DNA from 4 places in the Serratia sp. L9 genome. Region 3 is predicted to be linked to each of the others. Evidence: predicted binding sites of a transcription regulator. Region 3 holds the regulator's gene; each other region holds the start of a gene.
The links. The regulator CRP, encoded in region 3, controls carbon source genes, mostly activating them, when cyclic AMP is high. The targets are predictions, from matches to a motif close to ATGTGANNNNNNTCACAT.
Positions count from the first base shown of each region.

Region 1: a site for CRP is predicted at 1,959-1,976, ahead of yrbN (protein YrbN). Genes of this name have one in related genera too.
Region 2: a site for CRP is predicted at 923-940, ahead of serA (phosphoglycerate dehydrogenase). Genes of this name have one in related genera too.
Region 4: a site for CRP is predicted at 3,081-3,098, ahead of aaeR (HTH-type transcriptional activator AaeR). Genes of this name have one in related genera too.

Region 1 is NZ_CP192591.1:554,237-560,059, reverse strand. Features, by position in the region: gene pnp (polyribonucleotide nucleotidyltransferase) at 1-731, shown strand, start outside; gene nlpI (lipoprotein NlpI) at 859-1,743, shown strand; gene yrbN (protein YrbN) at 1,983-2,063, shown strand; gene ACQ86O_RS02640 (DEAD/DEAH family ATP-dependent RNA helicase) at 2,053-4,008, shown strand; gene yedE (selenium metabolism membrane protein YedE/FdhT) at 4,151-5,365, shown strand; gene yedF (sulfurtransferase-like selenium metabolism protein YedF) at 5,362-5,601, shown strand; gene ACQ86O_RS02625 (luciferase-like monooxygenase) at 5,635-5,823, opposite strand, start outside.
Region 2 is NZ_CP192591.1:2,193,817-2,199,639, forward strand. Features, by position in the region: partial or broken gene rpiA (ribose-5-phosphate isomerase RpiA) at 175-827, shown strand; gene serA (phosphoglycerate dehydrogenase) at 1,181-2,419, shown strand; gene ACQ86O_RS10460 (5-formyltetrahydrofolate cyclo-ligase) at 2,592-3,200, opposite strand; RNA gene ssrS (6S RNA) at 3,260-3,443, opposite strand; gene zapA (cell division protein ZapA) at 3,484-3,813, opposite strand; gene ACQ86O_RS10475 (YecA family protein) at 4,110-4,688, shown strand; gene pepP (Xaa-Pro aminopeptidase) at 4,782-5,823, shown strand, end outside.
Region 3 is NZ_CP192591.1:1,540,538-1,546,360, reverse strand. Features, by position in the region: gene ACQ86O_RS07180 (LysR substrate-binding domain-containing protein) at 1-698, shown strand, start outside; gene ACQ86O_RS07175 (OsmC family protein) at 702-1,109, opposite strand; gene crp (cAMP-activated global transcriptional regulator CRP) at 1,491-2,123, shown strand; gene ACQ86O_RS07165 (YccS/YhfK family putative transporter) at 2,180-4,255, shown strand; gene argD (bifunctional acetylornithine/succinyldiaminopimelate transaminase) at 4,618-5,823, opposite strand, start outside.
Region 4 is NZ_CP192591.1:1,757,118-1,762,940, reverse strand. Features, by position in the region: gene aaeB (p-hydroxybenzoic acid efflux pump subunit AaeB) at 1-1,482, opposite strand, end outside; gene aaeA (p-hydroxybenzoic acid efflux pump subunit AaeA) at 1,613-2,548, opposite strand; gene aaeX (p-hydroxybenzoic acid efflux pump operon protein AaeX) at 2,556-2,759, opposite strand; gene aaeR (HTH-type transcriptional activator AaeR) at 3,116-4,027, shown strand; gene ACQ86O_RS08315 (acetamidase/formamidase family protein) at 4,441-5,343, shown strand; gene ACQ86O_RS08310 (APC family permease) at 5,354-5,823, shown strand, end outside.

The sequences.
Region 1 (5,823 bases), 990 kb from region 3:
TCGCGATGGGCCTGGTGAAAGAAGAAGAAAACTTTGTGGTTCTGTCTGATATTCTGGGTGACGAAGATCACCTGGGCGACATGGACTTCAAAGTGGCCGGTAGCCGTGAAGGTATCACCGCGCTGCAGATGGACATTAAAATTGAAGGCATCACCCGCGAAATCATGCAGGTAGCTCTGAACCAGGCCAAGGGTGCGCGTCTGCACATTCTGGGCGTGATGGAACAGGCAATCAGCACGCCACGCGGTGATATCTCTGAATTCGCACCACGTATTCACACCATCAAGATCAATCCAGACAAGATCAAAGATGTTATCGGTAAAGGCGGTTCTGTTATCCGTGCATTGACCGAAGAGACTGGCACTACTATCGAAATTGAAGATGATGGTACCGTCAAGATTGCAGCGACCGATGGCGATAAAGCGAAATACGCGATTCGTCGCATCGAAGAGATCACCGCTGAGATCGAAGTTGGTCGTGTGTATCAGGGTAAAGTAACCCGTATCGTTGATTTCGGTGCCTTCGTGGCCATCGGCGGCGGTAAGGAAGGTCTGGTTCACATCTCTCAAATCGCAGACAAGCGCGTAGAGAAAGTGACCGACTACCTGCAGATGGGCCAGGAAGTGCCGGTTAAGGTACTGGAAGTTGATCGCCAGGGCCGTGTACGCCTGAGCATCAAAGAAGCGACAGCGCCAGAAGCGTCTGCGGCTCCTGCACCAGAAGCAGAGTAACTGTATCAGAAGTTTTACAGCTCCCTGCCGCAAGGCAGGGGCTGTTCTTATCGCGTGGGTAGGATACTCGCGTATTAGCAAGCGGAGGACAGGACGTTCATCCAATGTTTGTCTTCGGGAGTGGGAAATGAAGCCTTTCTTGCGCTGGTGTTACGTTGCGACAGCACTCATGCTGGCAGGATGCAGCAACCATGATTGGCGTAAAGACGAAGTTCTGGCTATTCCTTTGCAGCCAACACTGCAGCAGGAAGTGATCTTGGCGCGCATGGAACAAATACTTGCCAGCCGGGCACTGACGGACGATGAGCGCGCGCAGCTTTTATATGAGCGCGGTGTGCTGTATGATAGCCTCGGGCTACGTGCACTAGCGCGCAACGATTTTTCGCAAGCGCTGGCGATACGTCCTGATATGCCGGAAGTTTTCAACTACCTGGGCATTTACTTAACGCAGGCAGGCAATTTTGATGCTGCCTATGAAGCGTTTGATTCTGTACTAGAGCTTGATCCAACTTATAACTACGCGCGTTTAAACCGGGGCATCGCACTGTATTATGGCGGCCGCTTCCCGTTGGCGCAGGATGATCTGCAGGCGTTTTATCAAGACGACCCAAACGATCCCTTCCGTTCGTTATGGCTTTACCTGGTGGAAAGAGAAATCGATCCCAAGGCAGCCATCGTTGCGCTTCAGCAACGTTCTGACAAAGCGGACAGAGGGCAATGGGGATGGAATATTGTCGAATTCTACCTGGGCAAAATCAGCGAAAAAACGCTGATGGAAAGCCTCAAGGCAGATGCAACGGATAACACTTCGCTCGCTGAGCATCTCAGTGAAACTGACTTCTATTTAGGTAAACATTACCTAAGTCTGGGGGACAAGGACACCGCTTCGGCGCTGTTCAAACTGACGGTGGCTAACAACGTTCATAACTTTGTTGAGCACCGCTATGCATTGTTGGAATTGGCGCTATTAGGCCAAGAACAAGACGACCTATCGGAATCGGACCAGCAATAGCTGACGGACACTATACCCAATAGATTTCGGGTTGCGGCAAGGCGGCAATCGAACGGATCCCTGGGAGCTTAGTTGACTAAGTGACGAGGGTGAGAGAGAGCGGCTAACGCAGCGGTAACTTGAAAAATTAAGGGTAATCAGCCTGATATACATTGGTTTTTAACCAAAGTAATCGCCTTAGCGGGCGAGGGCTTTTTTGTCTGTTTTATAATCTAATTTGAGCCGGTTCACACTTTTCAATGAAAATGACTGAAAATTTTCTCGACGAGTTATGTAGACTGGCAGCCATTATTAATGAGGCACGTGTACATGACTACTGAGATTGAAACCTCTTTTGCTGACCTGGGGCTGTCTGCTCCTATTATCGCTGCTCTGACCGATCTGGGCTACGAAAAACCATCACCGATCCAGGCTGAGTGTATTCCTCACCTGTTGAACGGCCGCGACGTGCTGGGCATGGCACAGACCGGTAGTGGTAAAACTGCGGCGTTCTCGCTGCCACTGCTGCACAATTTAGATGCAGCCCTGAAAGCACCACAAATCCTGGTGCTGGCACCTACCCGCGAACTGGCGGTTCAGGTTGCTGAAGCAATGACCGATTTCTCTAAACACATGCATGGCGTGAACGTGGTTGCCTTATACGGCGGCCAGCGTTATGACGTGCAATTGCGCGCTCTGCGTCAGGGCCCGCAAATCGTCGTAGGGACGCCAGGCCGTCTGCTGGACCACCTTAAGCGTGGCACCCTGAACCTCTCCAGCCTGAAAGGCCTGGTGTTGGATGAAGCCGACGAAATGCTGCGCATGGGCTTTATCGAAGACGTTGAAACCATCATGGCGGAGATCCCGGCTGAACATCAGACCGCGCTGTTCTCTGCAACCATGCCGGAAGCGATCCGCCGTATTACTCGCCGCTTTATGAAAGAGCCGCAGGAAGTACGCATTCAGTCCAGCATCACGACTCGTCCAGACATCAGCCAGAGCTACTGGACGGTGCACGGTATGCGTAAAAACGAAGCGCTGGTTCGTTTCCTTGAATCAGAAGACTTTGACGCTGCGATCATCTTCGTACGTACCAAAAATGCAACCCTGGAAGTGGCCGAAGCGCTGGAGCGCAGTGGTTACAATAGTGCGGCACTGAACGGTGACATGAACCAGGCACTGCGTGAGCAAACCCTGGAGCGTCTGAAAGATGGCCGTCTGGATATTCTGATCGCCACTGACGTTGCTGCGCGTGGTCTGGACGTTGAACGTATCAGCCTGGTAGTAAACTATGATATCCCTATGGATTCAGAGTCTTACGTTCACCGCATCGGCCGTACCGGCCGTGCTGGTCGTGCTGGCCGTGCGCTGCTGTTTGTGGAAAACCGCGAACGTCGCCTGCTGCGTAATATTGAACGCACCATGAAGCTGACCATTCCAGAAGTAGAACTGCCAAACGCAGAACTGCTGGGTGAGCGCCGTCTGGCCAAGTTTGCCGCTAAAGTACAACAGCAGCTGGAAAGCAGCGATCTGGATATGTACCGTGCGCTGCTGGCTAAACTGCAACCGGCAGAAGAGCTGGAAATGGAAACCTTGGCCGCAGCACTGCTGAAAATGGCTCAGGGCGAACGTCCTCTGATCCTGCCACCGGATCCGGTCTTCAAACCACGCCAGCGTCGTGAGTTCAACGATCGTGACGAACGTGGTAGCGACCGTCGTCGTGATTCGCGTCCAGACAGCCGTGACGGTGGCGCTGAGCGTCCACGTCGTGAGCGTCGTGACGTTGGCGAAATGCAGCTGTACCGCATTGAAGTGGGCCGTGATGACGGTGTGGAAGTTCGTCATATCGTTGGTGCGATCGCTAACGAAGGTGATATTAGCAGCCGTTACATTGGTAACATCAAGCTGTTCGCTTCTCACTCCACCATCGAGCTGCCAAAAGGCATGCCGGGCGAGATCCTGAATCACTTCACCCGTACCCGTATTCTGAACAAGCCGATGAATATGCAACTGCTGGGTGATGCGCAGCCGCATGAACGCCGTGAGCGTCGTGATGGTGGTGCTGGTAACGGTGGTGAGCGTCGTGGTAATGGCCGCCCGTCCAACGGTGGTGAACGCCGTGAAGGCGCTGGCGCTCCGCGTCGTTCTTTCGGTGATCGTCGTGAAGGCGGTAACGCCGGTGGCGAACGTCGTGGCGGCAACTTCAACCGCGATGGCAAGCCAGCACCACGTCGTGATGATGCAGCAGCACCAGCTGCTCCACGTCGCCGTTTTGGTGATGCATAATTGTTGAGTTGACCTTTTACGGTTAATCAAACCAAAAACCAGCTTTCGGGCTGGTTTTTTTACGTCTGAATAGCGGCTAACGGGGATAAATGGCGTATCATTCGCAAGGTTTATCTTACGGATGTAACGTGCAGGAGATGCCATGAGCTGGCAGCAATTCAAATCTCAATACCTGGTGCGCTTTTGGGCACCTTTACCGGCGGTAATCGCGGCCGGGATCCTCTCTACTTACTATTTTGGTATGACCGGCACCTTCTGGGCGGTGACCGGCGAGTTCACCCGCTGGGGCGGTCACGTTCTGCAATGGTTTGGCTTCCACCCGGAGCAGTGGGGTTACTTCAAAGTGATTGGCCTGCAGGGCACACCGCTGGAACGCATTGATGGCCGGATGATAATCGGCATGTTTGCTGGCTGCATCGCCGCTGCGCTTTGGGCCAACAACATCAAATTGCGCATGCCACAGCACCGTATTCGTATAGTCCAGGCGTTGTTAGGCGGCATTATTGCCGGTTTTGGCGCACGCCTGGCTATGGGATGTAACTTGGCCGCCTTCTTTACCGGCATTCCTCAGTTCTCGGTGCATGCCTGGTTCTTCGCATTAGCGACGGCGGTGGGCTCCTATTTTGGTGCCAAATTCACCCTGCTGCCGATGTTCCGTATACCTGTGAAGCTGCAAAAAGTTAAATCGGCATCTCCGTTAACGCAAAGGCCTGAGCAGGCGCGCCGTCGCTTCCGCTTGGGTATGGTGATCTTTTGTCTTACCGTTGCCTGGTCGTTATGGACGCTGTTTGATGCCCCGAAACTCGGCATTGCCATGCTGTTCGGGATCGGCTTTGGCCTGCTGATCGAACGGGCACAGATTTGCTTTACCTCGGCGTTCCGCGATTTGTGGATCACGGGCCGTACTCATATGGCTAAAGCGATAATTCTCGGCATGGCGGTGAGCGCTATTGGCATCTTCAGTTACGTGCAACTGGGGGTCGCACCAAAGATCATGTGGGCCGGGCCAAACGCTGTGCTGGGCGGCCTGCTGTTCGGTTTTGGTATTGTGCTGGCTGGCGGTTGTGAAACCGGCTGGATGTACCGCGCGGTTGAAGGGCAGGTGCATTACTGGTGGGTAGGTCTGGGTAATATTATCGGCGCGACCCTGTTGGCTTACTATTGGGACGATCTGGCACCGGCCCTGGCTACCAATTACGACAAGATTAACCTGCTGGATACCTTCGGCCCGATCGGTGGTCTGTTGGTGACCTACCTGCTGCTGGCCATCGCCTTTGGTGCGATGTTGTGGTGGGAAAAACGCTTTTTCCGCGCAAAACCGGATGCTCAGGTGGTGAACTTAAGGAGTGACGCATGAAACAGGCCGAGATAGTGCCGGATTATCGTCTGGATATGGTAGGAGAGCCTTGCCCATACCCGGCGGTAGCCACGCTGGAAGCGATGCCGCAACTGAAACCCGGTGAAATACTGGAAGTGATCAGCGACTGCCCGCAGTCGATCAATAATATCCCGCTTGATGCCCGCAACCACGGCTACAAAGTGTTGGATATCCAGCAGGACGGGCCGACCATTCGTTACCTGATCCAACGCTGAAAAATTGGGGCACCATTGCGGTGCCCCTGCCCTTTATCCCTTCACCAGATCGCCTTTCACACCGGCGACAATCTCAAATGACTGCAATCTTGCCTGATGATCAAAAATCTGGCCGTTAACCATGATTTCATCCGCGTCGGTTTCTCGCAACAGTGCCTGCAGGCCATGGCGTACCGTGCTTTCGCTACCCACAATCGACATACGCAGTGCCTGATCGACGCC
Region 2 (5,823 bases), 650 kb from region 3:
CCACATTTTTACGTTTTTTCAGGTGAAAAAATCCCGGTGCACGCGCGTGGATCAGTTTCATCCGGAAGGCGAGAAATGTGCGGCAGCTTAAATAAGTGTGTTTTAGCCTAAGGTGCCAACGGGGATTTACCCTATAATACGCACACGTTTTCGTATATAGGCAATGAACACATCATGACTCAGGATGAACTGAAAAAAGCGGTAGGCTGGGCGGCACTGGAATACGTGAAACCGGGCACTATCGTGGGGGTGGGTACGGGTTCTACCGCCGCTCACTTTATTGACGCTTTAGGCTCGGTCAAACATCAGATCGAAGGGGCTGTTTCCAGCTCTGACGCTTCCACCGCCAAACTGAAAAGCCTGGGGATCCACGTCTTCGATAGCAATGAAGTGGATGTGTTGGATATCTACGTTGATGGCGCCGATGAGATCAATGGCCAGATGCAGATGATCAAGGGGGCGCAGCCCTGACCCGCGAGAAAGTCATTGCCGCGATTGCCCGTCAGTTTATCTGCATTGTTGATTCAACCAAGCAGGTTGACGTACTGGGTAAGTTCCCGCTGCCGGTAGAAGTGATCCCGATGGCGCGTTCTTACGTGGCGCGTGAACTGGTGAAGCTCGGTGGCCTGCCGGAATACCGCCAGAATGTATTGACCGACAATGGCAACGTGATCCTCGATGTTCACAATCTCAATATCCTTGATGCTATCGCACTGGAAAACAAGATTAATGGGATTGCCGGTGTCGTCACCGTCGGCCTGTTTGCCAACCGTGGCGCCGATGTTGCGTTGGTCGGCACACCAAATGGTGTGAAAGTAGTCAAATAAAGTACTACACAGTTTTGGGAGAGGATGCCCTGGCGCGACTCTCCCGTTTCGCATAATTCTTGTCTTAAAACATCTTTTCTTAAAACCGTTAATTTTGGTGACATATGTCACATTACGGTAATAACCTCCACTAAGCTCCTGCCGAATTCTTTCCCAATGGCATTTTCCACCAGAAACCGCTGGCATCACTGAGCCTTGTGCTAACGGGCAAGCAATCGTTTGTATTGCCGGGCGCGTTATTTTTGTTATGTTGGAGGACGTGCTGTTGATTTCAGGTTGTTGCCGAGCAGGCAGCAATGTGGAAGCTGGAGGGGAAACAGCCACTTCTGAAGTCTGAACATAGGGTCGGGTAAATGGCAAAAGTATCATTGGAGAAAGACAGGATTAAATTCCTGTTGGTGGAAGGGGTTCATCAGAGCACGGTAGATAATCTACGTGCTGCCGGATATACCAACATTGAGTATCACAAAGGTGCATTAGACACCGAATCACTTAAGGCATCCATCCGTGATGCACACTTCATCGGCATCCGATCGCGTACGCATCTGTCTGAAGAAGTTTTCGCTGCCGCAGAGAAACTGGTGGCAGTGGGCTGTTTCTGTATCGGTACCAACCAGGTTGATTTGAAAGCGGCGACCAAACGCGGTGTTCCGGTGTTTAACGCTCCGTTCTCCAATACTCGATCCGTGGCCGAAATGGTGTTGGGGGAACTGCTGCTGATGTTGCGTGGTATCCCAATGGCTAACGCCAAGGCACACCGCGGCCAGTGGCAAAAGCTGGCCGTGGGTTCGTTTGAAGCCCGTGGCAAGAAGCTGGGCATCATCGGTTACGGCCACATCGGTACTCAGCTCGGCATCTTGGCAGAAGGCCTGGGTATGAAAGTGTTCTTCTACGATATCGAGAACAAGCTGCCCTTGGGTAATGCCCAGCAGGTGCGCCACCTGTCAGATCTGCTCAATATGAGCGATGTGGTGACGTTGCACGTACCGGAAACGCTGTCGACCAAGAACATGATCGGTGATGAAGAACTGGCGCTGATGAAGCCGGGTGCGATCCTGATTAACGCCTCACGCGGGACGGTGGTAGATATCCCGGCGCTGTGTAAGGTTTTGGCCAGCAATCATCTGGCCGGTGCGGCGATCGACGTATTCCCGGAAGAGCCCGCCACCAACAGCGATCCGTTCGATTCGCCGCTATGTGAATTCGACAACGTGCTGTTGACGCCGCATATCGGGGGTTCCACTCAGGAAGCGCAGGAAAATATCGGTGACGAAGTCGCTGGAAAACTGGCGAAATACTCCGACAATGGTTCAACATTGTCGGCGGTCAACTTCCCAGAAGTTTCGCTGCCAGCCCATGGCCCGAACTCCAGCCGTTTGCTGCATATCCATGAAAACCGCCCAGGCATCCTGACGCAGATTAACCAGATTTTTGCTGAAGAAGGGGTGAATATCGCGGCTCAATATCTGCAAACCAGCTCGGAAATCGGTTACGTGGTGATCGACATCGAAGCGGAAACCGAGCGTGCGGCAGCTGCCTTGCAACGTATGAAAGCAATTGAAGGGACAATTCGAGCCCGCCTGCTGCTCTAATTACCCGCCGTCTTTCAAGCTGCAGCGTTGTTATCTGCTATTACGAAACCCATCCGTGGGTTTCGTCCCTTACGGGGATAAGTAAGCTAGATACCTAGCGGCAGCGTGAAATTCACAGGGTATTTACGATGCGGTATACGATGGACAAAAGGCCGGAGCAATCCGGCCTTTTTTATGATGCACTCTGCCACGCCCAGGTTTGTGAGGGGGTGATGATCTCGGGCAGGGGAATGTCCCATTGCTCTATAGGTAATGCACTGACCTGCTGGCAATCGTGTGCCAGGCCTATCGGGTAAGGCCCACCTTGCCGCCAGTTCTGCAAAGTACGATCGTAAAACCCACCTCCCATCCCCAAGCGCTGCCCCAGGGAATCGAAAGCCACCAGCGGGGTCAGCACGACATCCAACTGCGATACCGGCAAAACGCTGCGCACATCGAGCGCAGGCTCAAGGATCTTGAAGCGATTGCGAACCAGCGGTGTATCTGCAGCATATCGCAGGAACAACAGGTTGCCAGGGCTGAACGGGTGCAATACCGGCAGATAAACCCGCTTGCCCTGTTGCCATAGCTGTTCAATCAACGGGCCGGTATCCAGTTCACCATCGAAAGAAAGAAATACCGCAATCGATTGAGCCGCTTGAATGTGTGGATGCTGTGTGACGCGGGTCGCTATTCGCTGGGCAAAATTTTGCTGCTGAGTAGGGGTTAAGGCTCTGCGTCGTTGGCGGATTTCATTACGAATGGTTTGGCGCTGCTGAGAAAACTGCGGTTGAAATGACATGGTGCCAGATCCGCGTCTTGTAGTTGTAGTGAGTTAACACATTGAAAATAAAGGTGAAGGGAATCTCCGAGATGCCGCCGCAGGCTGTAACCCTTGAACCCATGGTTCAAGGTGAACGTGCTGTCACAATCTTAAGGCTTCTCGGACGGGCCGAGCATGCACACCGATCATGGATCATCACATTCTGTTGGTACTAAATATCGGCTCAGGGGACTGGCCCGCTGGCAAACATCTCAGAGAAATTTTTACTCATTGCCGAAGCCTTCAACTTCAGCAACTTAAGTTATTCGAATTGTGCATCCTGACGTTCAGAGATGCGACCCTGTTCAAGCAATGCTTGTTCAATGGTCTGTTGCAGCATACGAATTCGTTGTTCCATATTGGCCGCATAGTCACGCGTTTTCAAGCGTTCTTGAGCAAGTTCGTGACAGACATTCAATGCTGCGATAAAAACGAGTTGCTCAGTATTTGTGACTCTAGTGCGAACTTTAAGATCTTGCAACCGTTGGTTAAGATCTTCTGCTGCCATGTTCAACGCATCTTGTTGTTCTGGCGGGCAATTGACTCTTAACGAGCGGCCAAAAATTTGAATATCTACCGGTTGTGCAGACATGCCACCTTCCTGCCTAAATTTCGCGCCAGCGCCGGTCTACCGTTGCCGGGCCACCAAAGCGGGCGCCACTATATATACCTCGGTACCAACATACAACCCTTTTTCAATAGCTGGTTGTAAACTACAGCACCTAACATTACCAAACAAAAAAGGGTTTCAAAATACATATTTACCCTCATTTTGGTTGGCATACGCTGATGCAAACTAGCTACTGAGATGTTGCACTCAACTGGTATACCAACGGACCTTGGTGGTAGCATAACACGAACTTATCTTGCCAACGATGACGAATGCGCATGTCTATACAGAATACATTTCCAAGTTACCAATCTTTGACCGTGGCTCTCAACCAGCAATCGGTAGCCTTAACTGCGGCAGAAATGCACGGTTTGATCAGCGGCCTGCTGTGCGGTGGCAATCGCGATGCCAGTTGGCAGACGCTGGTGTTTGATCTGACCAACGAAGGGATTGCTTTCCCACAGGCCCTGAGCCTGCCCTTGCAGCAGTTACATGAAATCACTAGAGAAACGCTGGAAGATGACGAGTTTATGTTCCAGTTGATGATGCCGGAAGGCGAAACCGTCAGCGTGTTTGATCGCGCAGATGCCCTGGCCGGCTGGGTAAACCATTTCCTGCTGGGGCTGGGCATGATGCAGCCAAAACTGGCGAAAGTGAAAGATGAAGTGGGCGAGGCGATCGACGATCTGCGCAATATCGCTCAACTGGGTTACGACGAAGACGAAGATCAGGAAGAGTTGGAGCAGTCGCTGGAGGAAGTGGTGGAGTATGTCCGCGTTGCTGCCCTGCTTTGCCATACTGAATTTACCCGTCATAAACCGACGGCACCGGAAAACCAAAAGCCGACATTACACTAACTGCCTGTTCTGTAGCCCGTTGGTGGTATGCGTGGTTGATATCCAACCTGATGTCCAGTCAGGAAGGGGATAAAACGATTTCAGGAGAAGGTGATGACCCAGCAGGAATTTCACAATCGCCGTCAGGCATTATTGGCGCAGATGGCCCCGGCCAGCGCAGCAGTTATTTTTGCAGCACCGGAAGTGACGCGCAGTGCGGATTCTGAATATCCGTACCGTCAGAACAGCGATTTCTGGTATCTGACGGGTTTCAATGAACCGCAAGCGGTGCTTATCCTGGTGAAAAGCGATGAGACCCATAACCACAGCGTGCTGTTTAACCGGGTACGCGATCTGACGGCGGAAATCTGGTTTGGCCGCCGTTTGGGGCAAGACGCCGCACCGGGCAAACTGGGGGTTGATCGCGCACTGGCCTTTGACGAAATCAACGAACAACTGCACCTGCTGCTGAACGGTCTGGACGTGGTGTACCATGCGCAGGGGCAATATGCCTTTGCCGATGAAATCCTGTTTGGTGCTCTGGAAAAATTGCGCAAAGGCTTCCGCCAGAATCTGACTGCGCCTGCGACGATAACCGACTACCGCCCGTGGCTGCATGAGATGCGCCTGTTCAAATCGGCCGAAGAAGTGGCGGTAATGCGCCGCGCCGGTGAGATCAGCGCGTTGGCCCATACTCGCGCGATGGAAAAATGCCGCCCTGGCATGTTCGAATATCAGTTGGAAGGGGAGATCCTGCACGAGTTCAACCGCCACGGTGCGCGTTACCCTTCTTATAACACCATCGTTGGCAGTGGTGAAAACGCCTGTATTCTGCATTACACCGAAAATGAGTGTGAAATGCGTGACGGTGATTTAGTGCTGATCGACGCTGGTTGTGAATACCGTGGCTATGCGGGTGATATAACCCGGACATTCCCGGTAAACGGTAGATTCAGTAAGCCACAGCGTGCCATATATGACATCGTTTTGGCATCGATAAACCGGGCTCTGGCGATGTTCAAACCAGGTATCAGCATCCGCGAAGTGAACGATCAGGTGGTGCGTATCATGATCTCCGGGTTGGTTGAACTGGGGGTAATGACAGGTGATGTAGAGCAACTGTTTGCCGAGCAGGCGCATCGCCCGTTCTTTATGC
Region 3 (5,823 bases):
GGATGCAGTTGATTCTGGAAGAATTACAACGTGCCGCCGACGAGATCCAGCAGTTGAACCAGCATTCGCAAGGCAGCGTGGCTATCGGTTGCTCTTCTTTATTGGCACTCACGGTATTACCCGCACTGGTCGAAGACTTTAAACAGCCGTTCCCGCAGGCCAATGTGCTGATCCGCGAGGCGCAGCTTTCCACCTTGCTGCCCGCCCTGCGCGAAGGGCGTCTGGATTTTGCCGTAGGCACCGTAAGCCAGGAGCTACCCCTGGAAGATTTGGTTCGCGAACCGCTGTTCAGCGCATCATTTTGCATCATCGCCCGCCAGGGCCATCCGCTGGGACAGGCGACATCGCTTGATGAGCTTTGTGAGGCCAAATGGTTATTACCGGAAACTGATATGGGGTATTACCAGCAACTGCAATCGGTGCTCGGCTCGTTCTATCAGCAATTGATCCACGCGCCTATACGTTCAGACTCGGTGGTATGTGGGTTGAATATGGTTATGCAGACCAACTATCTGACCATCGTGGCACGGGCGATGAGTGCGCCGTTTAATTTGCAGCACCAACTGGTGACGTTACCTATCGACAGCCTGCCGCAGGCACAGTATTGCGTGTTGTATTCGCAGAAATCGCCACTGACCGTAACGGCGCGGCGATTTCTGGATTTATTGCGCCTTCATTGCCAGCGCTACGCCTGGTAAGGCTCAGGCTACTTCGCGGATTTCAAAGCTGTGGGTGATGTTGGCAGCTTTGCCCAGCATCAGCGAAACGGAGCAGTACTTCTCGGCAGAAAGGTCAACCGCGCGCTCTACAATCTTATAGGTCAGCCCTTTGCCGCTAACAATAAAATGCAGGTTGATATGGGTAAACAAACGAGGGGCTTCCTCACGACGCTCAGAGGTCAGCTTCACCTCGCAATCACGAACGTCGTTACGGCCTTTTTGCAAAATAGCCACCACATCGATGGCGCTGCAACCGCCTACGGACATCAACACCATCTCCATTGGGCTGGGTGCTTTATCACCAGCGTTTCCATCCATCAAAATCTGATGGCCAGACGCAGATTCACCCAAGAATGTCAGTCCTTCCACCCACTTAACTCTTGCCTGCATTTTGTACACTCCGGTTAATTTCTCAAAAACAGGGTACGCTTTCGTATAGAAACTGGCAACGGAACCTGACGCTAATCATGCTGAAGCGAGACAACACAAGACACCCGCCTCACTCTGTGCTACAAACAGAGCCGCAACAACTCTTTCCAGGTCACCGATTTCAGGGAAATGTCCAAGGAAAGGCCCCTATATTGGTATGTTAACAGAATGTAGCTTGCAGCACTTCGCGCAAGTTAATATGCTAGAGCACAAGCGTATTTCTATAACACGCCTCAAAACCTGTTGATAGCCACAACTAAAACCCCAGGCTATAAGCACGTTTTACAGGGAACTCTGACCCCTGTGATACAAGGCAGCGATAACAACAGAGGATAACAGCGAATGGTTCTCGGCAAACCGCAAACAGACCCGACTCTTGAATGGTTCCTGTCTCATTGTCATATCCACAAATATCCATCAAAGAGTACGCTGATTCACCAAGGTGAAAAGGCCGAAACGCTTTACTACATCGTGAAAGGCTCCGTTGCGGTGCTGATTAAAGATGAAGAAGGTAAAGAGATGATCCTGTCCTACCTTAACCAGGGGGATTTCATCGGCGAGCTTGGATTATTTGAAGAAGGCCAGGAACGTAGCGCCTGGGTAAGGGCAAAAACGGCCTGTGAAGTGGCTGAAATTTCCTACAAGAAATTCCGCCAGTTGATCCAGGTTAACCCGGATATTCTGATGCGCCTGTCCGCTCAGATGGCAAACCGCCTGCAAATTACCTCAGAGAAAGTGGGTAACCTCGCCTTCCTTGATGTTACCGGCCGCATCGCGCAAACCTTGCTGAACCTGGCAAAACAGCCTGATGCCATGACTCACCCAGATGGCATGCAGATCAAGATCACCCGCCAGGAAATTGGCCAGATCGTCGGTTGTTCACGTGAAACCGTTGGTCGTATTTTGAAGATGCTCGAAGATCAGAATCTGATTTCCGCTCACGGCAAAACCATTGTCGTGTACGGTACACGTTAATCCCTGAAGAAGCGGCGCATCAATGCGCCGTTTTTTTGCCTGCTGAATAGCAAACCATGTGGCGCCGCCTGATTTACCACCCGGAAGTCAACTATGCACTGCGCCAAACGCTGGTGCTGTGTTTACCGGTGGCTTTTGGCCTGCTGATTGGTAACCTGCAATTGGGCATGATGTTCTCGCTGGTTCCCGCCTGCTGTAATATCGCCGGGCTGGATACGCCTCATAAACGCTTTTTCAAACGCCTGATGGTTGGCGGTTCGCTATTCGCCATCAGCAGCATTTTGCTGCAACAGGCTCTGCTTTGGCACCTCCCACTCCCCTTACTGATGCTGGTTATGGCGCTGCTGCTTGGTGTCAGTGGTGAAATTAGCCCACTGCATGCCCGCCTGCTGCCTGCAGCACTGGTTGCCGCCATCTTCTCTCTCAGCATGGCCGGTACCGTCCCGATATGGCATGCCCCCTTGCTGTATGCCGTAGGCACCGCCTGGTACGGGCTGTTTACCTGGTTCTGGTTCAAATTGTGGAAAGAGCAGCCGATGCGCGAATCCCTGAACCAGCTCTATCGGCAGCTAGCCGACTATTTTGAAGCCAAATACTCGCTGCTGACTCAACACACCGATCCAGAAACTGCTCTGCCACCGCTGCTGCAACGCCAGCAGAAAGTGATGGACCTGATTAGCCTGCTGTATCAGCAGCTCAACTTTCTGCCCCATACCAATAATCTGGAGCAAAAACGCCTGCGCCGCACTTTCCAGGTAGCGCTCGATCTGCAGGAGCACATTACCGTCAGCCTGCATCTGCCGGAAGAAGTGCAAAAGCTGGTTGAGCAGAGCCAGGCCGAAGCAATTATCCGCCGTAACGCCCAGGTGATCGCGGCACGCCTGCGCATAGTGGCCGACGATATTCTCTATCATCGGCACTCTGCCCGTTTCAGCATGAAGAACGAGCTGGCCGCGCTGGAGAAAGTGGCCGCTCAGCATGCCGATAATCCGGTTGGTCAGTTCTGTTATTATCACTTCAGCCGCATAGCGCGCCTGCTGCGCACCCAGCACCCGCTGTATCGCCGCAACCTGATGGCCAACCAGACACGCCTGCCGTTCTGGCCTGCGGTAGCCAGCTACCTGTCGTTTAAATCCAACGCCCTGCGTAATGCGGCCCGGCTAGGGGTGATCTTGGCGGTAGGCAGCAGCCTGGGCATGATTTTCAACCTGCCGAAACCCTATTGGATCTTACTGACCATCATGCTGGTCAGCCAGAACGGCTATAACGCCACACGGGTAAGGATCCAGCACCGTGCGCTCGGTACGCTGGCCGGGCTGGTGATTGCCGCCGGGCTGTTACAACTGCAACTGCCAGAGAATGTAACGCTGAGCATCATGCTGGCAATGACTCTGGCGGCCTATCTGATCTTGCGTAAGAACTACGGGTTGGCGGTAATGGGGTTCACCGTTACGGCGGTCTACACGTTGCAAATATTGGCACTCGACGGCAGCCATTTCCTGATCCCCCGGCTGATCGACACCCTTATTGGTTGCGTGCTGGTGTTTGGCGGCACCATCTGGCTATGGCCCCAGTGGCAGAGTGGCCAACTGCGTAAAAACGCCCATCAGGCGCTGGAGCAAGAACAGACGGCATTGCGTTTGCTGCTCAAAGAACAGGAACCGGACGCCACCCAGTTGGCCTATGCGCGTATGCAGGTCAATCAGGCGCACAATGCGCTGTTTACCTCGCTCAATCAGGCGATGCAGGAACCGGGGTTTGAATCGGACTATCTGGCAGATATGCGGCTGTGGATCACGCATAACCAGTTTATTGTCGAACACCTGAATGCAATGACCATTTTGGCCCGCGAGCACTATATGCTGACGCCGAAACTGGCGCAGGAGTATCTGCAAAGTTCTGAAATTGCACTGCAAAGTTGCCAGCAGCGGCTGGAATATGATGGCCCGAGCACCAACAACAGCATTATGCGTTTACCGGATCTGCACCCGGATATGCCAGTCACCGAAATGGAGCGCCACCTGCGGCGTATTCTTTCGCACCTGAGCGTGATGCATACCATTTCGTCACTGGCCTGGCGCCAGCGGCCGCACCACGGGATCTGGCTGAAGCGGAAATTACGGGAAAGCTGATAGTGCAGGAGCGTAATCCTTGAAGATGCTGGCTTATACTCAAAGTAAGTCGAGTTGGCGGCTCTTGCGCATCCCTGCGCTCGCGGCATTTATCCCTCCCTGTCCAGCAGCGGCAGGCGGCAAGTCTGGGAAACCCCAGGAACAGAGATAAACGCGGTGACTGGGGTGACCAATCTGTCGGGCAAAATCGGTCAGGAACCGAGTTGAGTGCCGCAGGCGATTCGTAAAAATATGATTTATAACAGATTTAAACGCTGATTGCGGCGCCCCTGACAGGATCAGGTCCACGGATGGACCTGATAGCCAAGCGTCGCCAACACGCCTGCGACTTGAAGTATGGCGAGCAGACGCCTGCACATTTCTCAGACGTTGATCACATCCTGTACCGCCAGTTCGAACAGTGCCATGCCTTCATCAATATCTTTCAGTTCCACCACCAGCGAAGGAGCAAAACGGATCACATTCGGCCCGGCATTGAGGATCATCAAGCCACGCGCAGCGGCAGCGGTAAGGAAATCACGCGCCTTGCCGTGATAACCCGCTTTCAACTCTGCGCCAATCAGCAAGCCCATGCCGCGAATATCGCTGAAAACATCATACTTCTTGTCGATCTCCTGCAAGGCCTGGACAAAAACCCCACGGCGCTGCTCAATACCGCTTAAGACTTCCGGCGTATTGATCACGTCCAATGCCGCCTCTGCCACCGCACATGCCAGCGGATTGCCGCCATAGGTGGTGCCATGCGTGCCAACCTGCATCACCGAAGCGATCGCTTCCGTGGTCAGCATCGCACTTACCGGGAACCCACCCCCCAACGCTTTGGCGGTCGTGAGGATGTCTGGCGTAATGCCGTAATGCATATAGGCAAACAGCTTGCCGCTGCGGCCCATCCCGCTTTGTACCTCATCAAACACCAGCAATGCCTGATGCTTGTCACAAAGCTCACGCACTCCCTTGAGGAAGGCAGCATCAGCCGCAGTGATCCCGCCTTCCCCCTGGATCGGCTCCATCACCACCGCACAGGTGTGATCGTCCATTACCGCTTTCACTGCCGCCAGATCGTTAAAGGGTACATGCACGATATCGGCAGGTTTTGGCCCGAAGCCGTCAGAGTATTTCGGTTGGCCACCGACAGAAACGGTGAACAGCGTGCGGCCATGAAAAGCGTTGTTGAAGGCAATTATCTTGGTTTTATACGGGCTGTGGCGGGTGATGGCGTAATGACGAGCCAGCTTGAATGCGGCCTCATTGGCTTCCGCCCCCGAGTTGGCAAAAAATACCCGGTCGGCGAAGGTGGCGTTGATCAGTTTGGTGGCCAGGCGCAGCGCAGGTTCATTGGTGAATACGTTACTGGTATGCCACAGCGTTTCGCCCTGCTGCTTTAAGGCTTCTACCAGCGCCGGATGGCAGTGGCCTAACGCCGTCACCGCAATACCCCCGGAGAAGTCGATATACTCTTTCCCCTGCTGATCCCATACGCGGCTGCCTTTGCCCTTCACCGGTACAAACTGGGCCGGTGCATAAACAGGCAGGATAACCTGATCAAAGGTACTGCGCGTGACTGCGGT
Region 4 (5,823 bases), 220 kb from region 3:
GTTCTCCCGGCGGCGGGCCGCTTTGGTGGTCAATGCCGAAACGGCACTACTGACCAACTGATTCATCAGCGTGCGGCCAGTGCGTTCGCGCGAGGTATCGCGGATCAGGAACAACACGATCATGGCCACAAAACAGCCGATAATCTGGCCAATGGCACTGTCGATAAAGGAGGTGACGTGGAAGCTCATCGGGTTGCTCAACACCAGAATATTGATGGTGCTCGCCAGCGTCCCCAATGACCCCAAACGCCGTTTCTGCACTTCGATACCGATAACAAAGGCCATAATACCCAAGCTCAAACACAGCAGGAGCATGCTTTGCTGGGTTTCTGGCAGGATAAACATATAAAACAGCGCGCCAAGCGGGAAGGCGACAAGCACCCCTAACAGGAAATCGAGCGCCGTCATTTTCGGGTTTGGCGTACGCATCGCCAGCGAGGTAACCACGGCGATCATCACCATAAAACCACTGCCGGAAGTCCAGCCGGTCCACAGCCAGAACAGACAGCCAATCGAGGTTGCCGCCCAGGCACGCAAGCCGTTAATCATGGCGTGATGGCCTTCTGCCGAAGACCTTTTCACCACCACCTCACCGGTCAGTATTTCGTTTTCCACCGCATTGATGCCGCTGTTGGTATGCACACCTTTCGCTAACAACAGATAGCGAGTTGCCGCCCCCACCCAACTGGTCACCGTCTGCAGAGTTTCTTCGCTATGGTTAGTGGCCAGCACCCGACGAACCTGCTTCAGGTGCTTATGGACGTCCTGCGGTGTTTCCACTGAAACCATCAACAGCTGGCGAATGTTTTCCTTCACCGCGTCCGGGTAATTAAGCAAAATCAGGTAAGTTTCACAGGCCTGGGTAATCAGCGTCAGAGAAAGGGTGTGTAACGCCAACATGCGGCGGTTAACCCGCTGCCAGCGTGACGACTCCAGCATCAGGTTGCTGCGCATACCATTAAGCGCGGTGGTGCTTTTCACCAGATCGCTCCAGGTACGGTCGATAAGCTCTTTGTCGGCGTTGCTGATACACAGCTGCATCAGTCTGTACTGACCAATCAGTAATTGATCCACCGCACGATCGATGTCCTCCTTGATCGAGCGAGGTGAAAACAGCAGGTCGGCCAATACCGCGCTGATAATACCGAGCACAATCTCGCTACAGCGTTCAACGGCATACTGCGGCGCGGCCAGCAACGAGGTAGACGTCGTGATCGAAGTGACGATGATAATCAGGGCCGTATACCCTGCCAGGCTCCACGCATAGGAGTTCTCGACTTTGACCAGTGAGGAAATCCAGGTACAGATCCCCAGCCAACCGCAACACAGCATCAGCATGACCACCGGCGCACGAGCAGAGATCACGATAATCACCAAACCCACAAAGCAACCGACAAAAGTACCGATAATCCGCAGCCAGCCACGATAGCGAATGGCCCCGGAGAAGGGTTCCCCACCGGCGGCGAAGGCCGGACCCGCCACCACCAGCGCCGCCGTCAGCACTGACCAACGGGGGTTTCCAGGTTAAGGTGAAAACCGACAAACAGCGCGAAAACAATCGCGAAGCTAAGCTTGAAGGCAAACCTGAGTCGATTAAAGGTTAGGCTGTTCATTAGCCGAACTCACGCAACCGATGCATCAATCGGGTAAAAGGTGAACCGTTGTCGAGATTACGATCGCTCTTGCCAGTGATCACCACGGTAGCCGTAGTCCCGGCCGGATAAGGGTGTTGCTGATCTTTCTCATCCAGAATGATTTTCACCGGCACGCGCTGCGCCAACCGCACCCACTCCAGATTGCTGTCGATAGCTGCCAGCCCTTTGCTGTCTACGGTGCTGCTGCTGTTATTTACCGCGGCAGCCAGGCTGTCGACAGTGCCGTGCATAATGCGGTTACTGCCCAGCGGAGTAATTTCTGCACGGTCGCCTTTGTTCAGGCCGGCAAGTTTGGTTTCTTCCAGATAGGCAATAATATAGAAGCTGTTTTTCTTCACTAGCGCCACCGCAGTGGAGCCACGGGTGATAAACTCCCCCGCATGGACGTTCAGGTTGGTTACCCAGCCGTCGGCTGGAGCACGCACCGTGGTACGTTCAAGATCCAACTTGGCCAGATCGCGCACCGCCATCGCCTTCGCCAATTGGTGTTGCACGGTCTGTAACGCGTTACTGGACTGGTCGATCTCTTCTTGGGACATCGCCTGGATCCCCAGGCGCGTACGGCGGCCGGCCTCACGCTGCTTCTCTGCCGCCAGCGTCTGGTAATAGGCCACATCGGCGTTGGCTTCCGCCAGCGCCTGTTGATAGCGGGGCTGGTCGATCACCAGCAGGATCTGGCCCTGTTTCACCAGTTGGTTATCAGTAACCGGCACGTCCGTCAGCAAGCCGCTAACGTCCGGTGCGATCGCCACCACATCGGCGGTGAATTTGGCGTCCCGTGTCCACGGTGATTCGGTGTAAAACGCCCAGGTTTTAAACACCCCAATAGCCGCCAGCAGGATCACCACCAACGTGATGGCAACCCGGGTTATTTTTAATGAAAAAGTTTTCACTGCGACCTCAAACGAAAAGACAAGAAATCAGATAAAACAGACAGCAATACAGCGCGGTATTAAACAACGCCGGATGCCAGACAAAATCGTAAATTCCTGTCGGTTGCAGTAAGCGTTGCAGGATAAAAAACAGTGCCAGCGACGCTAACAGCTCAAAAAATACCGGCGGGAACGACAGTCCAAAAATGACCATAACCGGAAGCAAACTCATACTTTTTCCTTGATTGTTTACTGCACCGGGATTGCGCCCTTCTTATTTAACACTTCATTTACATTATCTTGAGCGGACGTCAAGCGCACCCTGCTAAGGTCTCAAACCTGAAAAAGGGGTAAACTCAGAACATACGTCCGCGAAAGGAAATGCAGGATTACCGGAGGGATCGTTCGGCCACGGCAGAGTACCGAGACATAGCTGACCACGCCCAAGCGTTCAGAAGGTCTTTTATCCACTGAATTTCTCGTTACGACGAGAAAGACGCAGGATATACCCGACGCGTTATATTAGCCTGCTTACTATCAACTCATCAACAATCTGTGATCTAAATCACTTTTAAGCCAGAGTGAACAATGGAAAGACTAAAACGTATGTCCGTGTTTGCCAAAGTCGTTGAATGCGGTTCATTTACTGCGGCGGCACGCCAGCTCGACATGAGCGTTTCATCCATCAGCCAGACAGTATCCAAATTGGAAAATGATCTGCAGGTGAAGCTGCTTAACCGCAGTACACGTAGTATCGGCCTGACCGAAGCCGGTAAAATCTACTATCAGGGTTGCCGCCGCATGCTGCAGGAGGCCACCGAGGTACATGAACAACTTTATGCGTTGAACAATACTCCCATCGGCACATTACGCATTGGCAGCTCTTCTACCATGGCGCAAAACGTCCTGGCGATCATGACCGCTGAAATGCTGCAAGAGTACCCAGGCCTGAAGGTAAACCTGGTCACCGGCATCCCGGCGCCGGATCTGATTGCCGATGGCCTGGATGTGGTGATCCGCACCGGCGCCCTGCGCGATTCCAATCTGTTCTCCAAACGCCTGGGCTCAATGCCGATGGTGGTTTGCGCCGCCAAGAACTACCTTGCGCTGAACGGTACGCCGCAAAAGCCCAGCGATATGGTGAACTTCTCCTGGCTGGAGTACAGCGTGCGGCCAGACAGTGAGTTTGAACTGATGGCGCCAGAAGGGATCAGCACGCGTATTTCTCCCCAGGGGCGCTTCGTGACCAACGATTCACAAACCATGATCCGCTGGTTGAAGGCCGGGGCCGGGATCGCCTATGTGCCATTGATGTGGGTAATAGAAGAAATCAAAAACGGCGAGATAGAGATCCTGTTCAAACGCTACCATTCTGAACCGCGCCCGGTGTATGCCCTGTATACTGAAAAAGACAAACTTCCGTTGAAGGTTCAGGTGTGTATCAACTATTTGACCGAGTATTTCACACGGGTAGCAGAAGTTTATCAGGGCTATCGTTAATTCCCCCTAAACCCTGGAGCTTACTCCAGGGAAATAACCAAAGATGCAAAACGACATATATAGCTGTTCACGCTATAAAATCGATTTCTCATTTCTTTCATATCAATTATCGCAAGTAATAACTTTCATTTGATTCCCGTTCTCTCCTGATAACAATGCTGTTTTCTTTCTGATCAACCGATCGGTTATGCGGAAATAAATGCCACATTTAAACGTAAAAAATCGTGGCGATAATACTTTTAAGAATTTCCTGCCAAGGCGGTCGAAATACCCGTTATGACGGTATTTTCCGGTGCTTGCTTCCGCCCCTGCGGGTGTGATTAATTGATTCTGGCAAGGAGATTGGCATTGGATCGCCAAATTGAAACTAACGCCGTTAATAATAAAAACTCAGCACAACATCAGGAATCCCCATGGAAAAAATTCCCCGCACGAACGTGGTCTATACCATGTCGCGTGATAATGCCCCTGTGGCCAGTATTGTCAGTGGTAGCGACGTTTGTTTTGAAACCTGCGACTGCTTCGAAGATCAGATTGCTTGCGAACAGGCGGCCTTTACCGAACTGGATTGGAGCCGTATTAATCCGGCAACCGGGCCGGTTTATGTGCAGGATGCGATGCCTGGCGATGTACTGCGCGTAGAGATTAAGCGCATTACGCCCCGTAGCCATCAGGCAGTCATGGTCACCGCGCCAGGTCTGGGCGTGCTCGGTGATGAGCTGCAACACCCGCAGATCCGTACCGTGCCGTTAGAAGATGGCTTCGCATTGCTGCCCGGCGGCGTGCGCTGGCCGTTAAAACCCATGATTGGCGTTATTGGCGTTGCCCCGGCTGACGTGCCGGTGTCTTGTGGCACACCGGATGCACACGGCGGCAACATGGATTGTAAAATCATCACCGAAGACAGCACGCTCTGGCTGCCGGTTAACGTTCCCGGTGCGTTGTTTGCACTTGGCGATCTGCATGCCGCGATGGGCGATGGCGAAGTTTCAGTCTGTGGGCTGGAAATCCCTGGCGAAGTGGTGGTGAATTTGACGGTGGTAAAAAACCGCGCGTTGCCAACCCCAATGATAAGCACCCCAGAGGCGCTCTACACCCTTGCCTCAGCCGAAACTCTGGATGAAGCCGCTCAACTGGCCACCCGCAATATGGCGCACTTCGTCGCGGATTACAGCAATGTCTCACTGGCCGACGCCATCAACCTGATGAGCATTACTGGCGATCTGCAAATCTGCCAGGTGGTGGATCCGCTGAAAACCTGCCGCTTCGCTCTGCCACGCAGCGTTGCAGAGCAATTAAATATCCAGCTGGATTAGGAGCCAAACCATGTCTGTAGAACAATTTGGCTATAAGCAGGAGTTGCACCGTACTCTGACCCTGAAAGATCTGGTGATTTACGGCATGATCTTTATGGTGCCGATCGCGCCATTTGGCGTATTCGGCTATGTCTGGGAAGGCGCACAGGGCATGGTGGCGCTGGCCTACCTGATCGGCATGGTGGCAATGTTCTTCACTGCCATGAGCTATTGGTCGATGTCCCGCGCATTCCCGGTTTCCGGCTCGGTCTACGCTTACGCACAGCGTGGCATCCATGAAACCGTCGGCTTCTTTGCCGGCTGGTTGATACTGCTGGATTATATTTTGGTTCCTTCGCTGCTGTATATTGTCAGCGCGGCGGCGCTAGGCCCGATCTTGCCAGACGTCCCGGCCTGGTTATGGATCGTGACGTTTATCGTGATCAACAGTGCGATTAACCTGGTCGGTATTCAGTTCACCGCCAGGGCCAACCGCTATAT